DNA from 2 places in the Alteromonas sp. MmMcT2-2 genome. Region 2 is predicted to be linked to the other one. Evidence: predicted binding sites of a transcription regulator. Region 2 holds the regulator's gene; the other holds the start of a gene.
The links. Region 2 encodes FNR, which switches genes on or off when oxygen is low (the NO sensors DNR and NnrR bind a similar motif). Its sites were predicted from a motif close to TTGATCTAGATCAA; they were not measured.
Positions count from the first base shown of each region.

Region 1: the regulator FNR is predicted to act here: its motif matches at 6,357-6,370, upstream of MHM99_RS01105 (high-potential iron-sulfur protein).

Region 1 covers NZ_JAKRFA010000001.1:264,808-273,059, reverse strand. The annotation lists gene purH (bifunctional phosphoribosylaminoimidazolecarboxamide formyltransferase/IMP cyclohydrolase) at 1-360, opposite strand, end outside; gene fis (DNA-binding transcriptional regulator Fis) at 443-736, opposite strand; gene dusB (tRNA dihydrouridine synthase DusB) at 767-1,765, opposite strand; gene prmA (50S ribosomal protein L11 methyltransferase) at 2,136-3,014, opposite strand; gene MHM99_RS01115 (transporter substrate-binding domain-containing protein) at 3,306-4,067, shown strand; gene MHM99_RS01110 (amidase) at 4,197-5,816, shown strand; gene MHM99_RS01105 (high-potential iron-sulfur protein) at 5,915-6,208, opposite strand; gene MHM99_RS01100 (flavin reductase) at 6,431-7,060, opposite strand; gene MHM99_RS01095 (CPXCG motif-containing cysteine-rich protein) at 7,053-7,244, opposite strand; gene MHM99_RS01090 (hypothetical protein) at 7,431-7,718, shown strand; gene MHM99_RS01085 (exonuclease domain-containing protein) at 7,836-8,252, shown strand, end outside.
Region 2 covers NZ_JAKRFA010000030.1:21,024-29,275, reverse strand. The annotation lists gene ttcA (tRNA 2-thiocytidine(32) synthetase TtcA) at 1-482, opposite strand, end outside; gene uspE (universal stress protein UspE) at 631-1,554, opposite strand; gene fnr (fumarate/nitrate reduction transcriptional regulator Fnr) at 1,799-2,536, opposite strand; gene MHM99_RS15530 (sulfite exporter TauE/SafE family protein) at 2,582-3,241, opposite strand; gene ccoS (cbb3-type cytochrome oxidase assembly protein CcoS) at 3,228-3,458, opposite strand; gene MHM99_RS15520 (heavy metal translocating P-type ATPase) at 3,460-5,928, opposite strand; gene MHM99_RS15515 (FixH family protein) at 5,928-6,407, opposite strand; gene ccoP (cytochrome-c oxidase, cbb3-type subunit III) at 6,632-7,585, opposite strand; gene MHM99_RS15505 (cbb3-type cytochrome c oxidase subunit 3) at 7,602-7,763, opposite strand; gene ccoO (cytochrome-c oxidase, cbb3-type subunit II) at 7,765-8,252, opposite strand, start outside.

The sequences.
Region 1 (8,252 bases), on a different contig from region 2:
TTCTAGCGTACAGTCTTCGTTTGCCACGGTAGCAGCAAACGGGTAAAGGTTAACCACCACAAGGTCGATAGGCGCAATGCTGTGTTCTTCCATCACTGCTTCATCGGTACCGCGACGACCAAGGATACCGCCATGAATTTTCGGGTGAAGGGTTTTAACGCGGCCAGCCATAATTTCTGGGTGACCTGTGTGATCCGACACTTCTTTAACAGGTAAGCCAGCGTCAGCGAGAAGTTTAGCAGTACCGCCCGTCGACAGAAGTTCTACGCCAGCGTTATGCAGCGCTGTCGCGAAATCGAGGATACCGGTTTTATCAGAGACACTAAGGAGAGCACGTTTAATTGGTTTTGGTGTTTGCATAAATTTTAAGTTTCTAATGTTGTAGTGTTGAAACAAAAAGAGCACCGATTGGTGCTCTTTGGTGGGCAAAGCCCTTGGAATCTTAGTTCATGCCGTATTGCTTAAGCTTCTTGCGAAGTGTGCCACGGTTGATGCCCATCATGATGGCAGCGCGGGTTTGATTGCCGCGTGTGTAAGTCATGACTTCTTCTAGCAGCGGCGCTTCAACTTCAGCCAGTACCATTTCGTACAGGTTATCGATGTTTGCGTTATCCAATTGCTTAAGGTACTTATTAACCGCTTGCTTTACAGAGTCACGCAGTGGCTTTTGAGCTTGCGTTTGTGAAGGCGTAGTTACTGTAGTAGTAAAAGGTGAAGTCACGTTTTGATCGAACATAATACTGTGTTGCTCTTAAGTTAGTCATCACTATGCTGCGGGAGAAATCTGTCGGGTTTCTCGTGTCTGCAGCGCTTGAAAATATGCATTTAGTGCATCGAGTTGCTCATTCGCATCATCGATAGCGTTAAACGTTTTACGAAACTGACGATCCGTATCGTGCTCCGCGAGATACCAGCCCACGTGCTTACGGGCAATTCTCACACCGGCTATGTCGCCATAAAAGTCCTGCACATTGGCTACGTGCTCATGCAAGAGTTCATATAACTCTGACAGCGGCGGTGCTGGTAGGTTCTCGCCCGTTTCAAGATAATGTTGGATTTGCTTAAATATCCAAGGTTTACCTTGCGCGCCGCGACCTATCATTACGCCATCTGCACCGGTGTAATTCAGCACCTCTTGTGCTTTCTCTGGAGAAGTAATATCACCATTTGCAATAACAGGAATTGAAATTGCCGCCTTTATTTGACGTATGGTGCTGTATTCAGCTTCTCCTTTATACATACAAGCTCGTGTTCTGCCGTGAACAGCAAGCGACTGTATGCCGTTTTGCTCTGCAATGCGGGCAATCTCTACCCCATTGCGATTTTCTGGGTTCCAGCCGGTACGAATTTTTAGTGTCACGGGTACATCAACAGCATTAACTACTGCTTTAATAATCGCTTCCACTGTGTCTGGGTATTGAAGCAATGCAGAACCTGCTAGCTTCTTATTAACCTTTTTAGCAGGACAACCCATGTTGATATCGATGATTTGCGCACCGTTCTCAACATTAAATTGTGCTGCTTGAGCCATAAGCTCAGGATCAGCCCCAGCTATCTGTACAGAGCGAATGCCTTCTTCACCCTCATGATTCATACGCGCTTGTGATTTAGCTGTGTTCCAAACTTTCGGGTTACTCGAAAGCATTTCTGAAACAACAAGCCCTGCACCTAAGCGCTTACAAAGTTGGCGAAACGGTCTGTCTGTTACGCCAGCCATGGGGGCCAACATCAAATTGTTTTCTAACTCGTAAGGTCCAATTCGCATTGTAAAATGTATAGCTCGCCATCTAAAACTGCACAGAAAATATACACCCGGCTAAAACGGGGCGCTAAGTGTACGTGTTTTCGCAAGGCTTGAAAAGGCTAAAAATCGCACAAAATTTCACTCCGTGGTCTTGACAGTGAAAAAAATCTGTCACATTAGTAAGCTAACGTCGATTTTTAGTTTAAATATTGTACGAAAGTCTTACAGCCCCCGATTTGAAAGGGCTGTAATGTGAAAAAAATTAACAATTAATTAGGCGGTAACGTGCTTTTTCGTACAAATTTTCGTCGCAATTTTGAGGTGGTTGACCGAAAACACACTATTCTGACTGGGCGTAATATTCACCGACTGGTCGGTTTATCGCTCAAACTTATTGTTTTTTGCCCGACACTCTCGCCCATTCACCATCAATGGCACTGGGTTCAAGAGTAATATCGTTAGCGTACGCTTCTTCTATGCGCGTAACTTGCTCCGCCAAAATGCCAGAAAGGACTAACAAACCGCCTGATTTGCAGTAGTTTGTAATAACGCTTTGAAGTTCTAGTAATGGACCTGACAAGATGTTCGCCATCACCACATCGGCTTCAAGCTCAGGCTGGTCTTCAGGAAGGTATACATCCAAACGGTCTTCGACGCCGTTGCGTCGTGCATTTTCTTTTGTTGCTTGTAGCGCTTGTGGGTCGATATCAATGCCGATGACGCGTTTAGCACCCAACTTCAGCGCAGCCAGCGCTAATATTCCAGAGCCACAGCCAAAATCGACAACGGTTTTATCTGTCATATCTATGCCGTCAAGCCAGCGCAAGCAAAGCGCTGTGGTAGGGTGCGTGCCAGTACCAAAGGCAAGCCCAGGATCTAGCATTACGTTAACGGCGTTTGGATCGGGAACATCGCGCCAGCTTGGGCATATCCACAAGCGCTCGCCAAATTGCATGGGATGGAAGTTATCCATCCACTCTCGCTCCCAGTCTTTGTCTTCAAGTGGCTCAAGCTTATATTTAAAATCAGGGCCTAAGATTTTGGCTTTACCCAAGCGCTGAAGGATGCCTTTCATATCGGCATCAGCTTCAAATAAGCCGACGACTTGTGTATCGGGCCACAGTAACACTTCACCCGGCTTGGGCTCGTACATAGGGGTGTCTTTCGCATCCACATAGGTCACTGCTTGTGAGCCGTTGGCCGTTAGCATGTCGCCTATTGATTCTGCATGTTCAGAGGAGGTATTAATTCGAAGTTGTAGCCAAGCCATATTTATCAATCGTTGAGACCTTTACTCATTATTGTACCTTTGCTTGGCAGTAAACAAAATGCAGGCAAGCGAAAAGCTTTCAGTAAATGAGAACGCGATGCTTACAGAGGCATGATCAAATCTAACCACTTTGGTTCTCAACAGGCTCTCAAGTACCCAATAAAACTTGGCTGCTCAATTGATTACGTAAGCCTCGAGAAAAACTAACCTTTTGTCGACTGGTGAAATTCTAATATAAGTTTATATTATGAGAAGGGTATCGTTTAATTTATAGTTTGGTTCATCTGTTGTATGCGCGCACCTTTATCTGCTGTTTGTTTACTGTGTTTTATCATACCGCTTAGCGCGAAAGAGCTAGATGTGGTTGTGGGCTGGAACAAGCCTCCATACGTTATTTCACAAGAACACACCGGCTTTGAAGTTGACTTGGTGCGGGCGATCCTTGCTGAAATGGGATATGGATTGTCGCCTATTTATGTTCCTTTCGGGCGTACGGCAAGGTTATTAAAAGATGACGCCGTTGACATTGGACTTACCCTTAATCCTGCACACATAGTCGATCAAAGCATTTTATCTGAGCCATATATTATCTATCAGAACGTCGTGGTAACACGCGCAGACAGAGAACTGACGATAGACAGTATCGACGATTTGAAAGGTAAAAGCGTCATTGCTTTTCAAACCGCTCAATCGGTATTAGGTGAGGACTTTGGGCGAACTCTCGCATCGCAAACTACCTATATAGAAATGGCACGACAAGATCGTCAAGTGGACATGCTGATGCGCGGCAGCGTCGATGTTGCCATTCTCGATAGAAATATTTTCAACTACTTCAAATCTGCAAACAGTGCTTATGCCGAAGACGCAACCGTCTTTCATGAGCTTTTTCCTATATCGCCTTACAGTGCTGCAATCCCCGACCCAGCGCTAAGAGCCAAGTTTAACGCCACCCTTCGGCTATTTATTGAAGATGGGCGGTATCAGTTACTGCTTGATGAATATAAGCTTGATAACCTCCTTCATAAGCTTCCCGTTGCGGAAACGGCAAAATAATTCTTAGACAGTGAACTATTTCTGATTCAACGTATAAGAAACTAACATTACGTTACCTTCTATTGCCGTCAAACGCTGCATAATAAGAAGGAGTAACAGGCGCTAGGATCATACGTTAAGGAAAGGTTTATGTTGAAACAGGGTTTTTTGCTGGCCGTAGTCGTGCTTTGCACTGCATGCGTGTCTCAAGCAAATCATACAGATAAGATTGAGCAATGGTTAGATAAGCCTGCTCACGTTCAGGCGCAAGCTATTGCGAGTGGCGACACGACATCTGCTGAGCTCGTTAACGGTTATCTTGCGCGAATCGAACGGCTAGATGAAAAGGTAAATAGCGTTTTAGCGTTGAACCCTAACGCGCTGACCGAAGCGAAGGCCATCGATAAACGACTAGCGAACGGCGAGACGCTTGGCCCTCTGGCAGGTATTCCCGTGCTGCTAAAAGATAATATAGAAAGTAAAGAGATGCCCACCACAGCTGGCTCAATGGCGCTTATTACTAATGACACTGGTCGCGATGCGCCTATCGTAGAAAAACTGAAAGCGGCAGGGGCAATTATTTTGGGTAAAACCAATTTGTCTGAATGGGCAAACTTTCGCTCTGAATCCTCTATCAGCGGCTGGAGTGCAGTTGGCGGGCTTACCCGAAACCCCCATATGCTATCAAGAAGTGCTTGTGGCTCGTCATCGGGCTCGGGCGCTGCCATGTCACTTCGCCTCGCGTCACTTGCCGTGGGCACCGAAACCAATGGCTCTATTATTTGTCCGGCATCCATAAACGGGGTAGTCGGCTTTAAACCAACCGTGGGCTTGCTTTCCAGAACTCACATAGTGCCTATTTCTTTCAGTCAGGACACCGCAGGACCAATGACGTCTAACGTTCAAGACGCCTGGCTGATGACGGCAATAATGGCGGGCCCTGATGCGGGCGATAACGCGACACTAGACGCTGAGTCTCACCGTCCAGCTATGCCCGCATCGTCCATGCTTGCTACCGATTTAAAAGGCAAGCGTATTGGTGTGGTTAGGTACCGCCAAGGCGATAACCCTCATGTGCTGGCTGTTTATGAAAGCGCGTTAAAGCAGCTTAAAGCGGCGGGCGCGACGCTGGTGGACATCAGTGACTTCTCTCAGCCAGATTCATTTTGGGCCGACTCTTATAATGTTCTGCTGAGCGAGTTCCATCATAGTATTAACGAATATTTATCGGGGTCGCCGGCAGAGCTTCCTGCAAGGAACTTGTCTGAGCTTATCGATTTCAATAACAAAACAGAGCGCGAGTTAGCGCTATTCAATCAAGACATTTTCGAAAAATCGCTCGCGTCGGCAGCCATTGAAAGCGAAAAGTATCAAAATGCACTGCGCCTTATCCAAGACACAGCGGGCAAAAATGGTATTGATACGTTGTTAGCAAAGCACAATGTTGATGTACTAGTTGCGCCCTCAAACAGCCCTTCTTTTTTAATAGATGGCGTATATGGTGACCATTCGCCTGTCGGTTTTATCGGTATCGGGTATTTGGCCGCAATTGCAGGATATCCGCATCTCACAGTGCCCGCTGGACAGGTGAAAGATCTTCCTGTGGGAATTAGCTTCATTGGCGGTAAATGGCAAGACGAAAGCGTGTTGAAAATAGGTAGAGTTTTTGAAGCAAAACACGGCTTCTTCATTAAGCCTGGCCTTCTGCCTACACGTTTTGACAACCCAGCGCTAAAAGGTATCGAAGACGGAATTGACGTAGTTCGCTAGCGGGAAATGAGGATACATAATCGTATTTCGCCTCAACAGAAACGAAAAAAGCCCTTGGTTTAACTCAAGGGCTTTTGAACGTCTTTTCTTTCGATTGGTTAGCCAGGCTTTTTCACCCAAGCGCTACACCAGCCATCAGCGTTAACAAGCTTATTAGGGAAAATGTTACAAGGGCGGTGTTGTTCGCCATCGGCGCCCTGCACGTACATGCAGTTTGCGCATTTTGCACCTTCAACAGTTGACGACGGTGTGTAGTTCAGTGCTTTTGCAGTAGGGTCATCAGCGCTCAATTGTTCTTGAGCCTGAGCACGTAACGCTACACCACCTAATGTAAGACCGATAACTGTCGAGCCAGAAAGCTTTAAAAAGTCACGGCGATTTACAGATTTCATAACATTCTCCTTAAGAGATAGAAACGATAATGATTCTTTTTTATTCAGTGCCTTAAACGCAAAAACCTGCCCAAAGAGGCAGGTTTTGTTTCATGCTTAAATACTATCTCTTTTTGAAAAAAGATCGAACGAAATCTCGCTTTTTCGCTTGATCCAGATTAAATAAACTTCAGAGTTACAACCTTAAGTATTGAATGTAAGACCGCTGGACAGTTTATTAGTTCATTTCACGGTTAACTTTACATCGGGCTTTGCATACGCAAATTGTGCAATTCGTTGTGTGCTGTGGTAGCTGTCTAGGCCTGAGATACAGGCCGTTTGCGCTTGTTCTATATCAGCATAGCCGTCGGAATCTATTATTTGCTCAGGAACGTAGAGCTCTTGGATTTCGCCGATAACCATTTCGGTTTCATTAAGCAAAGTAAAATGCTGTGCTACTTTTAAGCCCATTTTAATTTTACTTTCTTTGACATACGGCGCACTGAAGGACTCACTGATCTGCGCGGTTAACCCAACGGCTTCAAATTCACTTTCTTCTGGCGCATAGCGGGCTGATGTTTGGTGGGCTTTGTCGACCCAGTCAACAGCCACGTGATTTAGCGTATAAAAGCCCTGCTGTTTTATATTGCTTAACGTATCTCGCGTGACGGTATGTGGACGCATGATCATGCCAATGAGAGGCGGGTTTGCACCGACATGAACAATTGAGCTCACTATAGCCAAATTATTTGTAACGCCGTTTGTTGTACCCACCAAAGTCGCCGATTTAAAACCAGACAAACTATTAATTAGGTTTGCGCGGTAGCGCTGTGCAAGGGCGTCTATATCACCGCGGGTAAACTGCTTAGTCATTCTCTCTTTCTGCCTCTATCTGAATGTCATCACCGTGCTGATAAGCAGTAAGCTCAATGGGCTGACAACACACTTGGCAGTCGAGCACCTGTACTTGGCCAACATCGTTAATTTCATCTATTTCAACATCATTTGGGGCCATACAGTAAGGACAGGAAAAGCCCATGGAACGAGTTAAACTCATATTTAAATGCCTTTGTAATCACTAATGCTATTTGTTACGTAATGCAAAGACGAGTGGATTTTCTTTTAGACACGCCCCTTGTATCTGATTTTAAGAGAAAAGGACAAGACTGCCATTTGACGCTTATGAGTAATCAGAAAACTGGGTGCACAAATAATAGATGTGATAGACGAAAAAGGTGACCTTGTGGCAAATAAAGTCGGTCAATGCCCGTGCTGTAATAGAGAAACTCGCCTTACTTACCATCATCTTATACCGCGAAAAATGCACAGGCGTACCTATTTTAAAAAGCACTTTAGCAAATCGGAGCTTCAGGACGGCATTTACATTTGCAGACAATGTCACAGCGGTATACATCGATTTTATGATGAGATGACGTTGGCCAAACACTACTTCAATTTGCAGCGTTTATTGGCAGATGCGCAGCTTTCTTCGTTCTTTCATTGGGTGTCTAAACAGCGCGTACGCGTGTAAAAGTACACGCTATGCACTATTAGCAGCAGATGTGATAACCAATCGCGGAGGATTTAATTTGATTCGCGTGGCTGTATAAATATACACTGCTGGTGTTTTCATAGCCAAAGATACCTCATGCGAAAAGATTTACCGCCACGTTATTACCTTACACACTTTCACGAGTTCCTTGGGTTCTTTGAGGGTGCTAGCAGGGCGCTTCTAAGTGACGAAGCCACTGACTTTGTTAGGCGTTTTAAAGCGTTAGACGATGACAAACAGTGTATTGTTGTGCGCGCTGCAAATCGCAAGTACGCAGTGATTGACAGGACGCAGTTCAATTATAGCGAAATCGCTGTGCCACAAGAGCAAATAGATTGGCTTACCAACAACGGCTGGTTTGGTGACCTTACCCACGCTTCGCTTAATGACATCGCAGGTGTCTTGACCAAGAATGCTCTGCTTGAGCTACTTGCTGAATACGGCAGTATTAAGGGGCTCGCATCTCTCACCAAGCCGAAACTCGTCACGTTACTTAATGAGCATATTGGTGCT
Region 2 (8,252 bases):
TCGCGGTGATGACCTAATGCAATTTTAGTCGCACCTAACTCTTTTGCCGTGCGGTACAGAATACCACGGCGCAAGCGAGAACAGAGAGAGCAAGTCGTCTTTCCCTCTGGAATTTTGTCTTTAACAATAGAGTAGGTGTCTTCTTCTACAATTTTGTAGTCAACGCCAATGCTTTCTAGATATTCAGGCAAGATATGTTCTGGGAAACCAGGCTGCTTTTGGTCAAGATTAACCGCAACGATATCAAAGTGAATAGGCGCAATCTTCTTTAAAAACAATAAAATATCTAGCATGGTGTAGCTGTCTTTACCGCCAGATAAACACACCATTACTTTGTCGTTGTTTTCAATCATACCGAAATCGCCAATGGCTTTACCCACATTGCGGCGAAGTCGTTTCTGAAGTTTGTTGAAGTTGTACTTTTGCTTACTTTGCGCAGCATTTAATGGCGACGCGTCAGCACTGTTTGTGCCTAAACTCATAATTAACTAGCTTGGTTTGTGATAAAGCCACCATTATACATTAAAGCGGCTTTTCGAGACCATGCTTGTGAAGTTAAATTTGTTGGTGACATACCGTGTTGGCCGCTAAGTAACGGCAAACACGGGCTATGTAGACTTGATGAAAAGACTACACCGACAACGGCGACACAAATCCATCTGGCTTAATAGCAAGCACATCGCAATTGAGTTCGTCGATCACGTGTTCTGCAGTGTTACCAATTAGGGCCGCTGAAATGCCCACGCGGCCAACAGTACCAATAACAACAAGCTCTGCATCCAGTGTTTTTGCCACTTGCGGGATAACTTTTTCCGGAAGGCCTTCTCTTACTACACATTTATTTTCAGGAATACCGTACTTCAACGCGTGACTACGCATTTCTTTTAAATGATGATTTTTTACCGCGTCGTGATAGGTATCGGGGTCGAACTCAGGTACTTCTATGGCGATATTAAGTGGTGTAGAAGGATAACTGTTGACCAAATTTACGCTACCTTTCAATAAAGAGGCGTAGTCGTTAGCAATGAGGGTGAGCTTATCGTTAAGTGCGGCATGCTCATCATCTTCACTGCCTACGTTTACTGCAGCAATAATCTCTCCTCCTTCTGGCCAGTCGTGCTCTTTAACGAGTAATACTGGCCGAGGGCATTTACGCATTAAATGCCAGTCGGTGGGGGTGAAAATAACAGAAGCAAGATCGTCGTGCTTTTTGGTTGCCTTTACCACTAAATCTATCTGATTATTTAGGGTGTAGTAAATAATCGACTCATACGCACGATTATTCCATTCTACAACGATATCAGTTTCAGTGAATCCTTGTTCTCTTAAGTGGGTGGCAAGCCATTTTGCATGCTCCTTTGTAACTGCATCGCGCATTGACTCGCGCTCATCCGGGCTAAGCATGGTCGTCATATCATAAGATAAGTCGTATACCACCATCATTGCGGTAACTGAAGCGCCTGTTTTTGAAGCGAGTTCATAAGCTCGGCTTAGTGCAGGTTGGTTATCGCGCTCGGCATCTACCACGGCCAGAATTCGTTTACACTCAATCATAACGTCCCCCTAACTACGAAACTTAGTAGCGGCTGTCGAAATCGAAGCTTTCTAATACTAACTATAAACGACATTGGGAAAAACGTAAGTTGTTTTAGATCAAGAATTTTACGAGGCGACCATGAGTGAACCTACCTAATTGAATATGGAGCAACCGGCGTGGCGCTGAAAGGTTAGATATGTGGCTACCAAAGGTCACAAAAAAGCGCGCTTAGTGCGCGCCTTGTTTAACACCTAAAAACGGCTAACCGCAGACAACGCTTGGGCCGTTAAGCGCCGCTAGTTTGGTGTTTAGTCTATCGAAATCCAAGATAGTAATAAGCTTGCCGTCTACTTTTATGATGTTGTCTTTTTGAAAACGGCTTAACAGACGACTAATCGTTTCAATCGTTAATCCTAAATAGTTTCCAATTTCGTTGCGCGTCATGGTTAAGTGGAATTCTCTATGGGAAAAGCCACGCTCTTCAAAGCGTTGCGACAGGTGTGAGATGAAATACAGTAAGCGCTCTTCTGCAGTTCGCTTGTTTAAAAGCATGATCATGTCGTGATCTTGTTTTATTTCAGCGCTCATGAAGCTCATGATCTGGTGGCGTAGCTTTGGAAATTGCACTGACATTTCGTCGAGGGTCTCGTAGGGAAGCTCACACACCATGGCAGTTTCTAACGCAGAGGTATAGCTTTGGTGCTTGTTCTCTCTTAATGCATCGAAACCGATAATGTCACCAGGAAAATGGAAGCCGGTAATCTGTTCTTCACCTTCGGTATTAGTCACAAATGATTTGAATGAACCGGTTCTCACTGCAAATAGAGAACGGAATTTATCACCAGTTTGAATCAGCGTGTCACCTTTATGAAGCGGCTTCTTGCGTTCAATAATATCGTCAAGAGACTCGATTTCTGTTTTGTTTAACGCCACCGGTAAACACAGGTGACTGAAACTACAGTTTTGACAGTGAATAGAAAATTGGCTTCCTTTGCTCATAATGCACGCTCTCTAAAAGAATACCCGACAATAATACACCCATTTTTAAACGATTGCGCCATGAATAAGATAAGCTGCATATATTGCCATTATTACTGCAATAATTTGTCTAAAATGGTTATGTTGAAAACTTCGAACAATATATTGGCTACCAGCGCTTGCAGCGAGCAAGGTGGGTAATGTACCCAAACCGAAGAAGAACATAATAGCAGCGCCTTCTAGCGCGTTACCCGCCGCGAGAGACCAGGTAAGTGTGGAATACACCAAACCGCAAGGAAGCCAACCCCAAATAAAACCATAAGGCAACGCACTTAAAGGGGTCTTAAATGGCAAAAAGCGTTTTGAAAGCGGCTGGACTTTGGAAAATAGGCCTTTACCCGCATTTTCCAGCACTGTTAAGCCAGTCCACCACTTACCCAAATAACACGCCAGTAGAAGCAACATGATTCCGCTAAGTAGGGAAAGGGCATAGTTGGCAAGAGGTATATAATCTGCTGCAATTTTTCCAAGTGCCCCGGTTACTGCTCCGGCGATGGTGTAGCTCACTATACGTCCCATGTTATAGGCAAGGGTATAGGGTAGTGCTGAAGCGCCTTTAGGCGATACCATCCTTAGCGCAGCGACAATTCCACCGCACATTCCCACACAGTGAACTCCACCGGCTAAGCCGATAAGAAAGGCAGAGAAGTAGTTAATCCCTTCCATGTGGCGCTTGGCTTTTGTCTACTTTACTGTCTTGAAGTTGCTTGCGTTGCTCAGCTAGCTTTTTTTCTTCTGGCGGAAGATCATCGTCAAACAGTATGCTATAACCTTGGCGATCTAAATCTTCAAATTGATTGGTTTTCACCGCCCAAAAGAATATCACGATAGCGACGGCAACAATGATGATGGCGATTGGAATTAATACGTAAATAATACTCATGCTATTTGCTCAAGAGTCGCGTTGAGTTTGTGACCACAATGATACTGCTTAACGACATACCAACAACAGCCATCCACGGTGAAAGTAGGCCTGATACGGCGAAAGGTAAGATCAAAACGTTGTAACCTACCGACCAGCCAATATTTTGCCTTATTTTTTGCTTCACTTGGTGCGCAGTTCGAATAAGTTCTGGTACAGAAAGCAGCTGATCGCCAAGCAGTATCACGTCGGCGGCAGTTTTAGCCACGTCTGTGGCATTACCCACTGCAATTGCCACATCAGCACTGGCAAGAACTGGAGCGTCGTTAATACCGTCACCCATCATCATCACTTTCGCGCCAGATTGCTGCATAGCTTGAACGGCTTCGTACTTTTGCTCAGGTGTTAGGCCACCTTTAGCGGTCGAAATTGGCAATGGTGCGGTAAGCGCATTAACGTTTTGCTGTGTATCACCACTTAAAACGGCGAGGGTATGGCTTGCAGCTAATATATCGAGAGTTTCTTGCGTATCTTCTCTTAGTGAATCCTTTACTTCATACGCCGCCATAATACGCCCCTTAACCGTGAGAAACACGTTAGCTGAAGGGAACGCTTCAATGAGTTTTAGCTGAGATTCGTGAACGCTGAATGCTGCAGAACCCATAGAAAACAACGTGTCATTGATCTCACCGCTGATACCACCTCCTGGCGTAACGGTAAAATTAGTCACTTTGTGTACAGTGCTATCGATAACGTTAGCACTGCCGCTAGAGGCAGAATTCTCGCTAAAGGCTACACCGTCGCTAAAGGCTATATCGTCGCTAAAGGCTTTGGCAATCGGATGTTCAGAGCGTGACTCCAAAGCGCGCGCAATTGATAGCGCACTATTACTATCCACGCCGTCAGCGTACCAGGCATTTGAAATAGTAAATTTGCCTTTTGTGAGCGTGCCGGTTTTGTCTAGAGCGATGGTGTCAATGTCAGTAATTTGTTCAAGCGCATCTGCCCGTTTTAGTAAAATACCTTGTCTGTTTAATTTTGCCATAGCGCAGGTTAACGCTGATGGCGTGGCCAACCCTAGTGCGCAAGGGCAGGTTGCAACCAGCACCGATATGGTGATCCAAAATGCCTCGTCGCTACCCTGATACGCCCAAAAGCCATAGGTTAACGCCGAAATCAGCAATACCGCGGTAACGAAATAGCGAGAAAAATTATCGGCTATCTGCGCTGCTTTAGGTTTACTCGCCATGGCACTTGCTTGCAGTCTTACAATTTGATTTACCAGCGCATTTTTAAGGGTCTGCGTAACCGTAATGGTTAGCGTACCATCTTGACAAACCGTGCCGCCGTAAACTGGGCTACTGTTGGACTTACGCACGGGATTAAACTCGCCGGTAAGCATAGATTCGTCAACCGCTGCGTTGCCGTCGGTTACCACCCCATCAATGGGGACTGTTTCACCAGGCTTCACTAGCACTACGTCGTCAATTTTTAGCTGCTTAGCCAGACACTCGGTTAGGCTACCATCCGGATTTAGTTTAGTCGCTGATACGGGCACATACTGCATCATATTGGCAGAGATCTGTGCGGCGCGATGACGGCTGCGATGTTCTAAGAATCGGCTAAGTAACAGCAGAAAAATAAACATACAAATGGATTCGAAATACACTTCACCTTGCTCTAATACTGTAGAACGAATTCCAGCAATGTAAGTACCGAATATTGCGAGCGTAACGGGTACGTCCATATTAACCGTTTTGGCGCTTAGCGCTTTAGCGGCGCCCATATAAAAGTTGCTGCCTGAATACAGCACCACAGGTGTAGTAAGTGTAAGGGCAACCCAATAAAAATATTGGCGGGTCTCTAACTCAATGGCGCCAAACCAATCAAAATAAAGCCCCGTCATCAGCATCATTACCTGCATGGTCATAATGCCTGCTAGGCCAAGCTTTTTAAGAAAGGTTTTTTGTTCGCGCTTATAGCTGGCTTCGTGTTCGTCGGGGTGAAATGGCGAGCCAACGTAACCAATGCGTTTTAGCGTAGATAGAATTTGACTAAGTTTGATTTGAAAAGGTGACCAGGTAACCAGTGCTCGGCGCTCTTGTACATTCACCGCGACTTGCTTTATTCCTTCTACTTTCGACAACTGCTTTTCGATAAGCCAGCCACACGCAGCGCACGTAATACCTTCAAGGGTCAATTGAATCTGTTTGTCCTGACCTTCTTCAAACACGAACTCTTCTTGAAGGGAAGGGTCGTCATATACTTTTAGCTTGTCTAATGTTTCTAAAATACCATCGTCAGATTTTTGCGCCGGTTCGGTTCTAAACTGGTAATAGTCCTCAAGGCCGTTGTTAACGATCGCTTCAGCTACCGCTAAGCAGCCAGGGCAACACATGTCTCGTTGTTGCCCTAAAATGACAGTAGTAAATTTCCCATTGTCTGAACTCGCTATAGGCAAGCCGCAATGGTAACAGTCGTGCCTTGCCATTATGGATTGAATTTCATTTTGCCAGTGTGGGGCAGATAGACCGTGTTTTGAATTTTCCAGCTATCATCAATCGGCGTCAGCGATATGCGCCATTTGCCGTCAAGGTTTTCTTCAATAAAACCGCGATAAATACCGTTAGCGTCGCGACTCAATAAAACGCTAACATCGCGCTCTTCTAGCGTTACGTGATAGAAACTTAATTTAACCGCGTTACCTTCTTGTGGAATCCCCGAATGAAATTGCAGCGCTATGCTTCCATCTTCAATGGTTAAATCAGTGGTGATATTCTTGCGGCGGGCTATGGCCTCTTTGTCCAGACGGGCATTGATTGCTTTTCCTTCCTTGTAGTAGTCGTCTACCACCAGGCTATCTTCGGTGCTAATAGCAAGGTTTAACAACACGCCACCCATGATGAGTGTAATGATAGGTACGGCAATTAAAAACCAGGGCCAGAACTCTTTATACCAGGGTCTATTCATCGAAATCTTTCTCGTATTTACTTCACTAGCAACGTCGCTAACAACATATTTATTATTGCTACATCAGTTAATAACAATAAATATAGTGTTGGGGACGCAGCTCCAAGGCGCACAAAATGTGTTCGCAACGACACTTTCTGTATTGCTGTCTATATCGCTGTATTTTCTCATAAAAAAAGCCCCGTAGTAACGAGGCTTTTTAAGATATTTAATGATTTAAATCATTAATCATTTGAAAGGCTGTAAACATACGCTGCAACAACGTGAATTTTGTCATCACCCAAGGTTTTCTTGAATGAAGGCATTACACCGTTACGACCGTAAGTAAGCGTTTCTGTTACCGCTCTGTGGCTGCCGCCGTATAGCCAGATATTGTCAGTAAGGTTTGGTGCACCAAGTGCTTGGTTACCTTTACCGTCCATACCGTGACAAGCCGCACACGCTGCGAAACGAGCTTTACCTGCTTCTGCAAGCTGAGGGTCCACATCGCGACCGCTTAAACTAAGTACGTAGTTAACCACTTCTTCGATACCGTCTTCACCCATAGCATCTAGCCATGCTGGCATAGCTGCTTTACGACCAAGCGTAAGAGTTTCAACGATTTTCGCACCTGAACCACCGTACAACCAGTCGTTGTCCGTTAGGTTAGGGAAGCCGCCATTTTGACCACGTGCATCAGAACCGTGACACTGAGAGCAATTTTGTAGGAACAAACGCTGACCTACTTTATTTGCTTCTGGGTCTTTAGCCAGTTCTTCAACAGGAACTTGTGCATACGCTTCGAAGATCGGATCGAACTTCTCGGCAGCGAAATCTAGTTCACGGTCATATTCTACTAGGTAGCCTTGCTCTTTAGCATCAATACGCGCCTGAGCTGACTCTTCTAGCGATTGAATATTTTGGTTAGAGCTCTTCCAACCCAAAATACCTTCAAACGCACCTAAGCCAGGATAAAGCGCTAGGTATAAAAAGCCCCAAACGATGGTCATGTAGAACATAATTGTCCACCAGCGAGGAAGTTGATTGTTCAACTCCTCAATACCATCGAATTTGTGGCCCATTGACTCACCTTCAGGTACGCCGGTCTTGTTAGCAAGGGTCCAGCGTAGAAGGAAGTAGCAACCAATGATTAACCCTAGAGTTATCACTGAAATCCAAATTGTCCAAAACATACTCATGAGTTCGAGACTCCTGCTAATCTTCTTTTGATTTTTCTTTTTCTTCGTCTGCAAACACTAGGTTTGCCGCTTCATCGAATTTTTTCTTGTTGCGGCTGCTAAATGCCCACCACACAACACCGATGAAGCTTACAAAGACGATGACAGTAAAAATGCTGCCTACAATTCCCTGGTCCATATTATTTCAAATGTGTGCCAAGAGATTGTAGATAAGCAATAAGGGCTTGCATTTCCGTTTTACCCTGTACTGCCGCTTTCGCGCCCGCGATATCTTCGTCGGTATACGGAACGCCAAATCCACGGAATACTTCCATTTTTTTAGCTGTTAACTCACCATCAAGCGTGTTTTCCGCAAGCCAAGGAAAGCCTGGCATGTTCGACTCTGGTACTACGTTGCGAGGATTAAGCAGGTGAACTCGGTGCCATTCGTCGCTGTAACGACCACCAACACGTGCTAGATCAGGACCAGTACGCTTAGAACCCCAAAGGAAGGGGTGCTCCCATACTGATTCGCCAGCAACGCTGTAGTGACCATAACGCTCTGTTTCAGCGCGGAATGGACGGATCATCTGGCTGTGACAACCTACGCAACCTTCACGGATGTAGATATCACGGCCTTCAAGCTCAAGCGCGGTATATGGACGTAAGCCTTTTACCGGTTCCATAG